DNA from 2 places in the Kitasatospora sp. NPDC004723 genome. Region 2 is predicted to be linked to the other one. Evidence: riboswitches for the same ligand, from Rfam matches in the RefSeq annotation. Region 2 holds a riboswitch; the other holds the start of a gene.
What was found. A riboswitch is a leader RNA that binds a small molecule or an ion and turns the genes downstream of it on or off. The one in region 2 is predicted to bind glycine.

Region 1 (7,700 bases), on a different contig from region 2:
CCGGAGCAGTCGGCGCGCTGAGCGGGCGGCCGGGTTCGGCGGCGTTGTCGCACCCGTGGGGCATGATCGGCGGGTGCGGTCACTGCCGAGCATCATCCACCTCGACATGGACGCCTTCTTCGCGTCGGTGGAGCAGGCGGCCAAGCCGAGCCTGCGCGGCAAGCCGGTGATCGTCGGCGGACTGGGCGGGCGCGGGGTGGTGTCGACCGCCTCCTACGAGGCGCGGCGGTTCGGGGTGCACTCGGCGATGCCGATGGCGCAGGCGCGTCGGCTCTGCCCGAACGCGGCCTTCCTGGCCGGCCGTTTCGAGGCGTACCGGCAGGTGAGCGAGCTGGTGATGGGGCTGCTGCGGGAGCTGTCGCCGCTGGTGCAGCCGCTGAGCCTGGACGAGGCCTTCGTCGACCTGGAGGCCGGTCCGTACGGCCCGGTGCTGGCCGAGGCGGAGCACGGGACGGGGGAGCGGCTGGTGCTGGCGCTGGCGGAGGACCTGCGGGCGGACATCGAGCGGCGCACCGGGCTGACCGCCTCGGTCGGGGCGGCGGGCTCGAAGCTGATGGCCAAGATCGCCTCCGAGCAGGCCAAGCCGGACGGGCTGGTGCTGATCGAGCCGGGGCAGGAGCGGGCGGTGCTGGGGCCGATGCCGGTGCGGGCGCTGCCGGGGATCGGCCCGGCCACCGAGCAGGTGCTGCGCCGGGCGGGGCTGAACACGGTGGCCGAGCTCGCCGAGGCGGGGGAACCGGAGCTGGTGCAACTGCTGGGCAGGGCGCACGGGGCCGGCGTCCACCAGATGTCGATAGGCCTGGACGACCGGCCGGTGGTGGCGGACCAGGACGCCAAGTCGGTCTCGGTGGAGGACACCTTCGAGGTGGACCTGGCGGACCGGGACCGGGTGCTGCGCGAGGTGGAGGCGCTGGCGCTGCGCTGTGTGCGGCGGCTGCGCGGGGCGGGGCGCTCGGGTCGCACGGTGGTGCTGAAGGTCCGGCGTTTCGACTTCTCCACGCTGACCCGCTCGGAGACGCTGCGCGGTCCGACGGACGAGGAGGCGGTGATCGTCGAGACCGCCCGGCGGCTGGCCGCGCAGGTGGACATCACGGGCGGGGTGCGGCTGCTGGGCGTGGGGGTGGCGCAGCTGGCCGACTACACCCAGGAGGACCTGTTCGCGCAGGCCGTCCGGGAGGAGGCCGAGGCCGCCGGGGCCGGGGCCGAGGAGGAGCCGGAGGCGGTCGAGGAGGAGGCCGTGGCGGTGCGGCGCTGGCTGCCGGGGCAGGACGTCCACCACGCGGAGCTCGGGCCGGGGTGGGTGCAGGGCAGCGGGGTGGGGCGGGTGACGGTGCGCTTCGAGACGCCGTGGAGCGGGCCGGGGCGGGTGCGGACCTTCGCGATCGAGGATCCCGCGCTGGAGCCGGCCCGGCCGCTGCCGCTGCGCGAGGGCTGGCCGGGCGCGACGGAGGAGCGGGAGGACGACGCTTAGACGCGAAGCGGCCCCACCCGGCAGGGGGGCCGGGTGGGGCCGCGTGCGTTCCGGGCCTCGGACGGTCGCGATGCCCTCGGCGACCGTCCGGGTCCGGTCCCCGCGCCCTGTCCCTGGGCGCGGGGCCGGACGCCTCGTCAGGCGTCGGTCTTCACCGGCTCCCGGCCGGAGGTCAGGTCCGCCGCCGGGCTGCCGGTGGTCACGCTGGTGACCGGCTTGACGGAGCGGATGAGGAACGGGACGGCGCCGGCCACGGCGCAGACCACGGCGGCTGTCCAGAAGGCGTGCCGGTAGGCGTCCAGGGTGGGCAGCGAGACCGGGATCGGCAGCTTCATGGTGTCGCCGGTGAGGACGGCGGCCATGACGGCGGTGCCGATCGCGCCGCCGACGGTGCGCAGCACGGCGTTCATGCCGTTGGCGATGCCGCTCTGCTCGGCCGGGACGGCGCCGTTGATGTAGGCGGGCATCGCCGAGAAGGCGAGGCCGATGCCGAGGCCGAAGATCGCCGAGGAGAGGTAGATGTCGCCCTCGTGGCTGTGCCGCAGGGCCAGGTAGGCCATCGAGACGGCGCCGAGGACGCCGCCGAGGACCAGCGGCAGGCGCGGGCCGCGGCGGGCGATCAGCAGTGCGCCGAGCGGGGCGGCGACCATCGAGCCGAGGGCGGAGGGCAGCAGCATCACGCCGGCGTGCAGCACGGTGGCGGTGAAGCCGTAGTGGGCGAGCTTCTCCGGGGTCTGGGCGAAGTTGCTGATGACCATGAAGGAGCCGTACATGCCGAAGCCGATCAGCAGGCCGGCCAGGTTGGTGAAGGCGACGGCGGGGCGCGACATCATCTTCATGTCGACCAGCGGGTGCGCGACCTTGACCTCGATGACGCCCCAGATCAGGGCGACCACGGCGGCGACGGCGAACAGGCCGAGGGTCTTGGTGGAGGTCCAGCCCCAGTGGTTGCCCTGGCTGACGGCGACCAGCAGGGCGGAGAGCCAGCCGGCGAGGGCGATCGCGCCGAGCGGGTCGGCGCCGCCGTCCTTGTCGGTGACCGGGTCGGTGGGCACCCGCAGTGCGACCAGGGCGACCGCGATCAGACCGAAGACCAGGCCCATCCAGAAGATCGACTTGTAGCTCCAGTGCTCCAGCAGCAGGCCGGTGGCGACCAGGCCGAGGCCGCTGCCGACACCCATCGAGGCGCTGATGGCGGCGACGCCGCCGGTGACCTTCTGCTTGGGCAGTTCGTCGCGGACGATGCTGATGGCGAGCGGCAGCACGCCACCGCCGGCGCCCTGCAGCACGCGGGCGACGACCAGCCAGGTGAAGGAGTGGGTGGAGACCGCGAGGGCGGAGCCCGCGACCAGGCCGCCGAGCGAGATCAGCAGCATCGGCTTGCGCCCGCGCAGGTCGCCGAAGCGGCCCAGCAGGGGGGTCAGCACGGCGGCCGACAGCAGGTTGGCCGTCATCAGCCAGGTGATGCTGGAGCCGGAGACGCTCAGTTCCTTGGCGAGCGAGGGCAGGATCGGGACGACCGCGGTCTGCACCACGCTGAACGACAGCATCGCCAGGATGAGGGCCGGCAGGACCCGGGCGCTGCTCTGCTTCTCGGCCGCGGTGGTGGGCTGTGGTGCCTCACTCACGGTTGCTTCCTCCCGTACATAGTGAATGAACTGAAGTAACCATGCAGGGGGATACTTCAGTGTGTCAAATATTCATTGGTTAAGCCTTGGTAAAAAGGAAGGACCCCGGCCGGGGGCGGCCGGGGTCCTGCGGCAGGGCGGAGCGGGAGTCCGCCGTCAGACGAGCGGGCGGTCCGGAGCGGGCCGGGCCGGGGCCGGCGCGGCGGGCGGCGGCGAGGTCGGGAAGGCCGGCGTGGCCGCGGCGTTGTCGTGGACCTCGACCTGCTCGCGCCGCAGCTCCTCGCGGACGACCTCCTCGGTGGTGTACCGCTCGACCACCAGCCGGACCCGTTCGACCGGCGCCAGGTACTTGCGGACCACCGGACGCTCCTCGCGCAGGGTGACCTCCTCCACCGCCTCGGCGATCTCCTTCTCGTCGAGCGCGGCCCGCTCGGCCTCGCCGACCGGCACCCGTTCGACCCGGACCCGCTCGCGGACCACCGGGATCCGGCGCTCCACCTGCTCGCTGGTCACGTACTTGCGCAGCTTCGCGGTGCCGATCACGTGCCACTCGGTGGTGACGTCGAGGCGCTCCTCGCGGCAGGTGATCTCCAGCGGGCCGGTGGGGGAGGAGGCGGACGGGCCGGTCTCGGGCCGCCGCGCGGGGCGCGGCTGCGGTTCGGTGGCGGGGTGGGGCGCGGTGGGCGCGGCCGGGGGAGCGGTGAAGGTCCGCACCCGGGTCTCGGGCGTGGCGTCGGCCGGCTTGTCGAGGTCGGCCGCCCGGTGGAAGGTGAGCTGCTTGGCCGGGCGCGAGGCGTCGGTGCCGCCGACCGCTCCCGTCCCGTTGGTGGCGGCCGTCCCGTTCGGGGCCCCCGTCCCGTTCGGGACGGGCGGGCTCGCGGGCGCGGCGGTGGGGCCGGTGCCCGCGGTGGTGCCGAAGTCGAGGTCGGCCGGCTTCTCCGACGGGCCCTCGCCCGGCACCGACGGCCGGCCCTCCGCCGGGGTGTCCAGCCCGTAGTAGCGGTAGAGCTGGAGCTCCTGGGCGGGCGACAGGTGCTGGCCCACGCCGAAGTCCGGTGACTCCTTCACCAGGGACTTGTCGTACGGCACCCGCAGCTCGTCGCCGGAGAACTCGCTCGTGGTCAGGGGGACGAAGGCGTCGCGGCCGAAGATGCCGGTCCGGACGGCGGCCCACTCGGGACGGCCGGTGGAGTCGTCCAGGTACACCTCGTCGATGGTGCCGATCTTGTCCCCGTTGCGGTCCACCGCCTTGTGGCCGATGAGGTCCCGGGGGTCGATGTCGGTCTGCACTCTTTTCCTCCAGTGCGGTGAGCTCGCGGAAACGCCCGCAGGACAGCGCCACTTCACACCAAAAGCCATCAAACGGGCGCGCGCGAGCGGGATGCGGCCGGACGGGCCCGGGGCTGCGCCGACCGGGGCACGGCCGCCGACAGCGGTGAAGTCGCCGAAGGACCTGACGCACCCGTGATCGCGGTGCCTCCCGCTGGTACCCTGGGCGCGACCGCCGAGCCCGCTCGGGAGAGTCCTCGACAGCGGAAGCCGCTGGTCGTGGCGCCGAAGGAGCAACTCCTCCCCGGAATCTCTCAGGCATCCGTACCGTGCGGGATAGGTCACTCTGGAAAGCAGGGCAGGATCGCGGGCGAGGGAGCCGGCGGACCCCACCCTCACCGACGGTGCAAGCCGGCGGGGCGTCCCACGGCGCTCCGCGCGGGCGAAGCTCTCAGGTCCCGATGACAGAGGGGGAGGCCTGTCGGGTTCGTCCGACCGGGCCGCTCCGCTGTTGTCCGCAGCGGCGGGGCGCCGGGCGTGCGCACCCCCGCCGGTCCGTGACCAGGAGGCCTCGACCACCATGAACGCCCAGCCGAACTCGGGACGCCCCACGACCCCCGCGACCCTCACCGAGCTCGAACAGGCCAGCCCCTTCGAGAACCGCCACATCGGCCCCGACGCCGCCGCGCAGGAGAAGATGCTGGCCCAGGTCGGGTACGCCTCGCTGGACGAGCTGGCCACCGCCGCCGTCCCCGAGGCCATCCGCTCGATCACCGCGCTCGACCTGCCCGCCGGGCGCAGCGAGGCCCAGGTCCTCGCCGAGCTGCGCGAGCTGGCCGGCCGCAACACCGTGCTCACGTCGATGATCGGCCTGGGCTACTACGGCACCTTCACCCCGCCGGTGATCCTGCGCAACGTCATGGAGAACCCGGCCTGGTACACCGCGTACACGCCGTACCAGCCGGAGATCTCGCAGGGCCGCCTGGAGGCGCTGCTCAACTTCCAGACCCTGGTCTCCGACCTGACCGGCCTGCCCACCTCCGGCTCCTCCCTGCTGGACGAGGGCACCGCGGCCGCCGAGGCGATGGCCCTGGCCCGCCGCGTCACCAAGGTCAAGGGCGGTGTCTTCCTGGTCGACGCCGAGACCCTGCCGCAGACCGTCGCGGTGATCAACACCCGCGCCGTGCCGACCGGCGTCGAGGTGGTCGTCGCCGACCTGTCCGAGGGCATCCCGGCCGAGATCGCCGAGCGCGGCGTCTTCGGCGTGCTGCTCCAGTACCCCGGCGCCACCGGCGTGGTCCGCGACCTCGCCCCGCTGATCGAGCAGGCCCACGGCCTGGGCGCGATCGTCGCCGTCGCCGCCGACCTGCTCGCCCTCACCCTGCTGAAGTCGCCGGCCGAGCTCGGTGCCGACATCGCCTGCGGCACCTCCCAGCGCTTCGGCGTGCCGATGGGCTTCGGCGGCCCGCACGCCGGCTACCTCGCGGTGCGCGCCGAGTACGCCCGCTCGCTGCCCGGCCGCCTGGTCGGTGTCTCGGTCGACGCCGACGGCAACCGCGCCTACCGGCTGGCCCTGCAGACCCGCGAGCAGCACATCCGCCGCGAGAAGGCCACCAGCAACATCTGCACCGCCCAGGTGCTGCTCGCCGTGATGGCCTCGATGTACGCCGTCTACCACGGCCCGGACGGCCTGGCCGACATCGCCCGCCGCACCCACCGCTACGCCGCCGCGCTCGCCGAGGGCCTGCGGGCCGGCGGCGTCGAGCTGCTGCACGGCGAGTTCTTCGACACCGTCACCGCGGTCGTCCCCGGCCGCGCCGCGGAGATCGCCGCCGCCGCCCGCGCCAACGGCATCAACGTCTTCCAGGACGGCGCGGACCGGATCTCGGTCTCCACCGACGAGACCACCACCCGCGAGCACCTGGCGGGCGTCTGGGCCGCGTTCGGCGTCGAGGGCGTCGAGGTCGCGGAGGGCGCCGACGCGCTGCCCGCCGCGCTGCTGCGCGAGGACGAGTACCTCACCCACCCGGTCTTCCACAGCCACCGCTCGGAGACCGCCATGCTGCGCTACCTGCGCCGCCTGTCGGACCGGGACTACGCGCTGGACCGCGGCATGATCCCGCTGGGCTCCTGCACCATGAAGCTCAACGCGACCACCGAGATGGAGTCGGTGACCTGGCCGGAGTTCGGCCAGCTGCACCCCTTCGCCCCGGTCGACCAGGCCGAGGGCTTCCTCACCCTGATCCGCGGTCTGGAGCGGCAGCTGGTCGAGGTGACCGGCTACGACGCCGTCTCCATCCAGCCGAACGCCGGTTCCCAGGGCGAGCTGGCCGGCCTGCTGGCCGTGCGCGCCTACCACCACGCCAACGGCGACACCCAGCGCGACGTCTGCCTCATCCCGTCCTCCGCGCACGGCACCAACGCCGCCTCCGCGGTGATGGCCGGCATGCGCGTGGTCGTGGTCAAGACCCTGGTCGACGGCGACGTCGACGTCGAGGACCTGAAGGCCAAGATCGAGCAGCACCGCGACAGCCTCGCCGTGCTGATGGTCACCTACCCGTCCACCCACGGCGTGTACGAGACCCAGATCACCGAGATCTGCGGCCTGGTGCACGAGGCCGGCGGCCAGGTGTACGTCGACGGCGCCAACCTGAACGCGCTGGTCGGCCTGGCCAAGCCGGGCAAGTTCGGCGCGGACGTCTCGCACCTGAACCTGCACAAGACCTTCTGCATCCCGCACGGCGGCGGCGGCCCGGGCGTCGGCCCGGTGGCGGTGCGCGAGCACCTCGCGCCGTACCTGCCCAACCACCCGCTCCAGGCGGAGGCCGGTCCGGCCACCGGTGTCGGCCCGATCTCGGCCGCCCCGTGGGGCTCGGCGGGCATCCTGCCGATCTCCTGGTCGTACGTCCGGCTGATGGGCGGCGAGGGCCTCAAGCGCGCCACCCAGGTCGCGGTGCTGAACGCCAACTACATCGCCAAGCGGCTGGCCCCGCACTTCCCGGTGCTCTACACCGGCCCCGGCGGCCTGGTGGCGCACGAGTGCATCATCGACCTGCGCCCGCTCACCAAGGACACCGGCGTGACGGTGGACGACATCGCCAAGCGCCTGATCGACTACGGCTTCCACGCGCCGACCATGTCGTTCCCGGTGGCCGGCACGCTGATGATCGAGCCGACCGAGTCCGAGGACCTCTACGAGATCGACCGCTTCTGCGACGCGATGATCGAGATCCGGGCCGAGATCGACAAGGTCGGTTCGGGCGAGTGGGCGGCGGAGGACAACCCGCTGCACAACGCCCCGCACACCGCGGCCGAGCTGGCCGGCGACTGGG
Region 2 (7,700 bases):
ACGGCGGCCAGCAGCAGGGTGGTGAGGGTGCGGACACCGGTTCGGGTGTGCTTCATCCGCGCTCCGGGGGCTCGTGGGAGTGGTGTTGCGGCCACGATGGCAGTCGGCCGGAACTGGGGACGGGCCCTCCGGGTGTGGTTCACCCGGGCGAGTGAGTAGTCCGACCGTCGCACGTCCCGTGGTGACTACAGTGGAGTCCGGTCGACCGCCACCGCAGCAGGAGGACCGATGACCGCACAGCCGGTGGAACCGCATCGCACCCGTCCGCGCACTCAGGACGAGATCGGGGCCGCGTTGCCGCCATCCCAACGGATGGCCTTCTACCGGGACATGGGCTCGGCGGACGAACACGAGATCGCCGGCGTGCTGCGCCGCTGGCGGCTCCGGCTGGAGCTCTACGGCGACCCGGCGACCGCCCGCACCCACGCCGAGGTCCAGCAGGGTGCCGCCCCCGGCCGGGCCCTCTCCGCCGTCCTGCGCGAGCGAGAGCGCCCGTGAGTGACTGGGACGATCCGTACGACGGCGACGAGGAACACGACCCGATCGTGCTGTCACCCCAGGTCGAGGCGGTGTTCGATTTCGCGGTGACACCACCGGACGTCGTCTCGGCGATCGCCGCGTTCCTGGTGGGCCTGCGCGAGACGCTGGACGGCGGCCCGCATCCCGACCACGCCGAGGCCGTTCCCGGGCTCCCCGGCGCCTACACCGCTCCGCTGGCCCACGATCTCGGGCTGGTCCAGTACCACGCGACCGGGACCCCGCACGGGCCCGGCTTCTACGTCGCCCGGATCGTGCGGACGGACGCCTACCCCGAGGAGTTCTGAGTCCGGAAACGGCGGCGCCCCCGCCGGGAGGGCAGGGGCGCCGTACCGGCCGGGTGCGGGATCAGCACTCGATGACGTTGACGGCGAGGCCGCCGCGCGAGGTCTCCTTGTACTTGATCTTCATGTCGGCGCCGGTCTCCTTCATGGTCTTGATCGCCTTGTCGAGGGAGACGTGGTGGCGGCCGTCGCCGCGCAGGGCCATCCGGGCGGCGGTGACGGCCTTGACCGACGCCATGCCGTTGCGCTCGATGCAGGGGATCTGGACCAGGCCGCCGACCGGGTCGCAGGTGAGGCCGAGGTTGTGCTCGATGCCGATCTCGGCGGCGTTCTCGACCTGCTCCGGGCTGCCGCCGAGGACCTCGGCGAGGCCGCTGGCGGCCATCGAGCAGGCGGAGCCGACCTCGCCCTGGCAGCCGACCTCGGCGCCGGAGATGGAGGCGTTCTCCTTGAAGAGCATGCCGATCGCGCCGGCGGAGAGCAGGAAGCGGACGATGCCGTCCTCGTCGGCGCCCGGGATGAAGTTCAGGTAGTAGTGCAGGACGGCGGGGATGATGCCGGCCGCGCCGTTGGTCGGGGCGGTGACCACCCGGCGGCCGGAGGCGTTCTCCTCGTTGACCGCCATCGCGTAGAGGGTCACCCACTCCATCGCGTTGGCCGGGCCGATGCCCTCGGCGCGCAGCGCGCGGGCGGCCGCGGCGGCGCGGCGGCGCACCTTGAGGCCGCCGGGGAGTATGCCCTCGCGGGACATGCCGGCCCGGACGCACTCCTGCATGACCCGCCAGATCTCCAGCAGGCCGGCGCGGATCTCCTCCTCGGTGCGCCAGGCCTTCTCGTTCTCCAGCATCAGGCCGGAGATCGACAGGCCGGTCTCCCGGGTGAGCCGCAGCAGTTCCTCGCCGGTGCGGAAGGGGTACTTCAGTGCGGTGTCGTCGGGCTTGACCCGGTCCGCGCCGATCGCGTCCTCGTCGACGACGAAGCCGCCGCCGACCGAGTAGTAGGTCTTCTCCAGCACGGTCGAGCCGTCGGCCCGGAAGGCCCACAGCGTCATGCCGTTGGCGTGGTACGGCAGCGAGCGGCGCCGGTGCAGCACCAGTTGGGTGTCGGGGTCGAAGTCGATGGCGTGCACGCCGAGCAGGTGGATCCGCTTCTCGGCGGTGATCCGCTCGACGTCGCGGTCGGCCTGGTCGACGTCGATGGTGCGCGGGGAGGCGTTCTCCAGGCCCAGCAGCACCGCCTTCGGGGTGCCGTGGCCGTGGCCGGTGGCGCCGAGCGAGCCGTACAGCTCGGCGCGGACGGCCGTCACCTCGGTCAGCAGGCCCTCCGACTTCAGGCGGCGGGCGAACATCCGGGCTGCGCGCATCGGCCCGACGGTGTGGGAGCTGGAGGGACCGATGCCGATGGAGAAGAGGTCGAAGACGCTGATGGCCACGGAGGGACGTCCTTGTCTGGTCTCGTGGGTGGTGCCGGCAGGGAGGGGAGGACGGCGGTGGCGGGAGGGTGGGTCGGGCGAGGGCGGGCGGCTGACACGGGTCGGGGCACCGCGCGCACTCTCCAGTGTGCGCGGTGCCCCGGAATCCCCGGTGTCCGGGCGGGGTGAGCCCGGTCACCGGCCGCCGAACGGCGGGACCTACAGGTTGGGGTAGAGCGGGTACTTCTCGGCCAGGGCGGTGACCCGGGCCTTGAGCGCCTCGGCGGTGCCCTCGTCGAAGGCCGGCTTCAGGGCCTCGGCGATGATGTCGGCGACCTCGCGGAAGTCCTCGGCCTGGAAGCCGCGGGTGGCGAGCGCCGGGGTGCCGATCCGCAGGCCGGAGGTGACCATCGGCGGGCGCGGGTCGTTCGGGATGGCGTTGCGGTTGACGGTGATGCCGACCTCGTGCAGACGGTCCTCGGCCTGCTGGCCGTCGAGCCGGCTGTTGCGCAGGTCGACCAGGACGAGGTGCACGTCGGTGCCGCCGGACAGCACGGAGACGCCGGCCTCGGTGACGTCGGCCTGCAGCAGGCGCTCGGCGAGGATCCGGGCGCCGTCCAGGGTGCGCTGCTGGCGCTCCTTGAACTCCTCCGAGGCGGCGACCTTGAAGGCGACGGCCTTGCCGGCGATGACGTGCTCCAGCGGGCCGCCCTGCTGGCCGGGGAAGACCGCGGAGTTGATCTTCTTGGCGTGCTCGGCCTTGGAGAGGATGACGCCGCCGCGCGGGCCGCCCAGGGTCTTGTGGGTGGTGGTGGTGACCACGTCCGCGAACGGCACCGGGTTGGGGTGCAGGCCCGCGGCGACCAGGCCGGCGAAGTGCGCCATGTCGACCATCAGCAGCGCGCCGACCTCGTCGGCGATCCGGCGGAACTCGGCGAAGTCGAGCTGGCGCGGGTAGGCGGACCAGCCGGCGATGATCAGCTGCGGGCGGTGCTCCTTGGCGAGGCGCTCGACCTCGGCCATGTCGACCTGGCTGGTCTTGTCGTCCACGTGGTACGGCACCACGTTGTAGAGCTTGCCGGAGAAGTTGATCTTCATGCCGTGGGTCAGGTGGCCGCCGTGGGCCAGGTTCAGGCCCAGGATGGTGTCGCCCGGCTTGATCAGCGCGAACATCGCGGCGGCGTTGGCCTGCGCGCCGGAGTGCGGCTGGACGTTGGCGTGCTCGGCGCCGAACAGCGCCTTGATGCGGTCGATCGCGATCTGCTCGACCACGTCGACGTGCTCGCAGCCGCCGTAGTAGCGGCGACCGGGGTAGCCCTCGGCGTACTTGTTGGTCAGCACCGAGCCCTGGGCCTCCATGACCGCCACCGGGGCGAAGTTCTCGGAGGCGATCATCTCCAGGGTGGTCTGCTGGCGGTGCAGCTCGGCGTCGACCGCGGCGGCGATCTCCGGGTCGAGGGCGTGCAGGGACTGGTTCAGAACCGTCATGGTGGGGTCTTCCCGGGAGGAGGCGGGGCAGAGGGGGGCCGGCAGCGGGGCGGCCGTGGTGCGACGGCCGCCCCGGCGGTGGCTCAGGCCGAGGGGTTGGTGAGCGCGGTGTACTCGTCGGCGGTCAGCAGCTTGCCGGTCGACTCGATGCGGACCTTGAACAGCCAGCCACCCTCGAACGGCTCGCTGTTGACCAGGCTGTTGTCGTCGGAGACGGCCTCGTTGACCTCGGTGACCTCACCGGTCACCGGCGAGAACAGGTCGCTGACCGACTTGGTCGACTCCAGCTCGCCACAGGTCTCGCCGGCGGTCACGGTGTCGCCGACCTCGGGGAGCTGCACGTACACGATGTCGCCGAGGGCGTCGGCGGCGTGCTTGGTGATGCCGATCGTGGCGACCTCACCGGCCTCGGAGGTGGTCAGCCACTCGTGCTCGTCGGTGTACTGCAGGTGCTGGGGGTTGCTCATGGCGTCATTCTCCAGGATGGGAAGCGGGTACGACGAAGCGGCCCGGCGCGCGGACCTGCCTCGCGTGGGGAACAGCGGGAAACCGGTGGGGGAGGGGCGTCAGCGGGCGCGCTTGTAGAACGGCAGCGCCACGACCTGGACCGGCTCGTGCTTGCCGCGCACGTCCACCGCGACGGTGGTGCCGGGGGCGGCGTGGGCCGCGTCCACGTAGGCCATCGCGATCGGCTTCTCCAGCGTGGGGGAGGGCGCGCCGGAGGTGATCCGGCCGATCGCCTCGCCGTCGGTGGAGACCACGGTGTACTCGGCGCGCGGCACGCGCTTGCCCTCGGAGACCAGGCCGACCAGCACCCGCGGCGCCTTGGCCTCGGCCTCGGCGGCGGCCCGCTCCAGGGCCTTGCGGCCGACGAAGGCGCCCTCGTTGGTGGTCTTGTCGAAGCGGACGACCCGGCCCAGGCCCGCGTCGAACGGGGTCAGGTCGGTGGACAGCTCGTGGCCGTACAGCGGCATGCCGGCCTCCAGGCGCAGCGTGTCGCGGCAGGACAGGCCGCAGGGGATCAGACCGCGCCCGGTGCCGGCCTCGGTCAGCGCCTGCCAGATGTGCTCGGCGTCGCCCGGGTTGCAGAAGATCTCGAAGCCGTCCTCGCCGGTGTAGCCGGTGCGGGCGAGCAGCACGTCGCGGCCGGCCACCTGGGCCGGGAGGATCGCGTAGTACTTCAGGCCGGGCAGGTCGGCCTCGGTGGTGTCGGCCAGGATCCCGGTGGACTCCGGGCCCTGCACGGCGATCAGCGCGTAGGCGTCGCGGTCGTCGGAGACGACGGCGTTGAAGCCCTTGGCACGGGCGATCAGCTCGTCCAGCACCAGCTGGGCGTTGGAGGCGTTGGCGACGACCAGGAAGGCGTCCTCGCGCAGGCGGTAGACGATCAGGTCGTCCAGGATGCCGCCGTCCTCGGCGCAGATCATGGTGTAGCGGGCGCGCAGCACGCCGAGCGCGGAGACGAAGCCGACCAGGGCGTGGTCCAGCATCTCGCCGGCCTGCGGGCCGGTGACGGTGATCTCGCCCATGTGGGAGAGGTCGAACAGGCCGGCCTTGGTGCGGACGGCGAGGTGCTCCTCGCGCTCGCTGCCGTAGCGCAGCGGCATGTCCCAGCCGGCGAAGTCGGTCATGGTGGCGCCGAGGGCGCGGTGCAGCGCGTCGAGCGCGGTGAGGCGGAGGGACGACATGGCCAGGAACTCCTCGGTCGGGGCACTCAGGGGTGCGCGCGCCGGGACCGGCCCTGTCTCGGGGGCGGCGGACCCTGCGCGCGGGCATGCGGCGGCTGGGTCTCCCCATCTGTCGTCGTACCTGAGAGCTTCACCGTCCACTGCCCTGTAGGGGAACAGCATGGCGGCTTGCACCGTGGGTGGGCGGACGGCAGGGCCGTACGCCGCTTTCCAGATGTGCCTAACCCGTGCGGTAGGGGTGCCTGAGAGATTCCGGGGAGGACTTGCTCCTTCGGCGCCGGCTGTGCCGCCTGGACGGGGCACTCCGGACTCTCCCGCGCGGGTTCGAGCGGCCGGTATGGAGTTGGCGGGGCCTGGGTGGATGCCACCGCAGACGCGCACATCATGGCACGTCCGCCGGGACAAGGGGAGAGGGGGTTGCGTCACGTCGGGCCTGGCGGCCCGGGGCGGGGTGCCGAAACGCTAGGCTGCGGGCATCGGCGAGCAGAGGACGGTACGGCGGCGCATGGGGTACCCGGTGGAGCAGCAGGGGTGGGACGGGGCCGAGTCGGCGCCGCCGGGAGGCGCGTGGCCGGCCAACGAGCTGGAGCAGGTGCTCACCGCCGCGCTCGGCGACCCCGGTGCGACCCCGCGGGTGATCGAGGTGCTGGCGCGCAGCCAGGTGTGGATCCCGCTGCCGTCGGGCGGCGGCCCGCAGGGGCAGTCGCTGGACCTGCCGACGATCGAACTGGCCGGCGACCCCTATGTCCCGGTGTTCTCCTCGCAGGAGGTGTTCGTCCAGCAGGCTCCCGGGATGGCGTTCGCGGTCGCCCCGGTGTGGGAGTTCGCCCGTGGTCTGCCGCTGGGCGTGGGCATCGCCGTCAACCCCGAGGCGGCGGTGGGCATCCCGGTGCCGCCGGAGGGCGTGGCGGAGCTGCGCCGCGGGCCGCGCGAGGACCGCTGGGCCGACGCCCCGGACGCCGTGCAGGCTCCGGGCGGCGGCCGGGTGGCGCTGCGCGAGCCGGTGCCGGGGGAGGACCCGGAGGCGTTCCTGGCCGCCTGCCGCGCGGAACTCGCGGCGCTGCCGGGAGTGCTGACCGCCCGGCGGGCGCTGGCGAGCGTCGAGGGCGAGCCGACCGTGATGTTCGTGGGCGTCCAGCTGGATCCGGGGGCCCCCGCCGACCCGGCTGCGGTGAACGAGGGATTGGGCCGCGCACTGGGAACCGCACCGCTTCCCGGAGGCGTCCACCTCGTACTGCTCGACCTCGCGGACGATCCGGTGGTCGACTGGTTGGTGAACCGGGTCGCGCCCTTCTACGTGCGGGGCTGACCCGGCCCCGGCCGTCCGTCCGGCAGCCGTCGGACGGGGTGCGGGCGGGGAGGCGGTGCGGACCCTGGCACGGTGGCGTGGCGGCGGTCGGTGGCCGCCCCATAGGGTGCGTGCTGACGGCCGCCGGGCCGCCGGTGACGGACGAGGAACGAAGAAGCGCAGCGAGGTGGGCGCATGAGTGCGGGATCGGTAGCTGGCGGTGCACCGGGGCCCTGGGGCCAGGCGCCCACCGGACGCCCGGATCCGGGCGCGCTGGAGCGCGCGCTGCGCGAGGTGGCGCCGGAGCGCTACGAGGCCTACGAGACGATGCTGCACGCGCTCGCCGAGGGCCGGGTCTGGATGCTGCTCTGGCACGGCACGCCGGGCAGCGCGGACGCCCAGTACGGGAACATGGAGATCAGCGGCCACGGCTACGCGCCGGCCGTCACCTCGCCCGAGCAGCTGGCGGCGTCCGGCTGGGCGCGGGCGCACGAGGTGATCTCCGGCCGGGAGATCGCGGCCTCGCTGTACCGGACCCGGTGGGGCCTGTGGCTGAACCCGCACGCCCCGGGCGGCGGGGTGGGCGTGCCGTGGGCGGACCTGCGCCGGGTCGCCGCGGGCCTGGACCGGCTGCCGGCCGGGCCGCTGAAGCTGAGCGAGCCGCAGGTGCCGGCGCAGCAGTTCTTCGCGCTGCTGGAGCGCCAGGCGGTCGAGGTGCGCGCGGTGAGGGCGCTGCGCCGGGCCTGGGTGCGGCCGTCGGTGGGCGAACCGTACCTGGCGATCGGCCTGGACCTGTACGAGAGTTCGCCGCCCACGGTGGAGGCGGTGCGGGCGCTGATGCAGCGGGCGATCGCGGTCGCGCCGGAGGGGCTGGCGGTCTCGACGGTCGCGATGGCGGACGAGTACGACCCGGTGGCGCTGTGGATGCGGGCCAACGCGCGCCCGTTCTACGACCGGGAGGCGGCCGGGCACGGCCGGCCGGCGACGGGGCCGTACCCGCCGGT

Region 1: it holds a riboswitch for glycine, as region 2 does, so the genes downstream of both, gcvP (aminomethyl-transferring glycine dehydrogenase) here and gcvT (glycine cleavage system aminomethyltransferase GcvT) in region 2, are expected to answer to the same signal.

What each region holds. Positions count from the first base shown of each region.
Region 1 covers NZ_JBEXJT010000025.1:100,456-108,155, reverse strand. The annotation lists gene ABZW10_RS23330 (ElyC/SanA/YdcF family protein) at 1-21, shown strand, start outside; gene ABZW10_RS23325 (DNA polymerase IV) at 74-1,471, shown strand; gene ABZW10_RS23320 (MFS transporter) at 1,609-3,099, opposite strand; gene ABZW10_RS23315 (DUF2382 domain-containing protein) at 3,256-4,389, opposite strand; glycine riboswitch at 4,605-4,708, shown strand; gene gcvP (aminomethyl-transferring glycine dehydrogenase) at 4,949-7,700, shown strand, end outside.
Region 2 covers NZ_JBEXJT010000047.1:398-8,097, reverse strand. The annotation lists gene ABZW10_RS31470 (CAP family protein) at 1-56, opposite strand, end outside; gene ABZW10_RS31465 (hypothetical protein) at 229-498, shown strand; gene ABZW10_RS31460 (hypothetical protein) at 495-824, shown strand; gene ABZW10_RS31455 (L-serine ammonia-lyase) at 886-2,253, opposite strand; gene glyA (serine hydroxymethyltransferase) at 2,452-3,720, opposite strand; gene gcvH (glycine cleavage system protein GcvH) at 3,804-4,187, opposite strand; gene gcvT (glycine cleavage system aminomethyltransferase GcvT) at 4,287-5,408, opposite strand; glycine riboswitch at 5,629-5,735, opposite strand; gene ABZW10_RS31435 (enhanced serine sensitivity protein SseB) at 5,914-6,717, shown strand; gene ABZW10_RS31430 (enhanced serine sensitivity protein SseB C-terminal domain-containing protein) at 7,024-7,700, shown strand, end outside.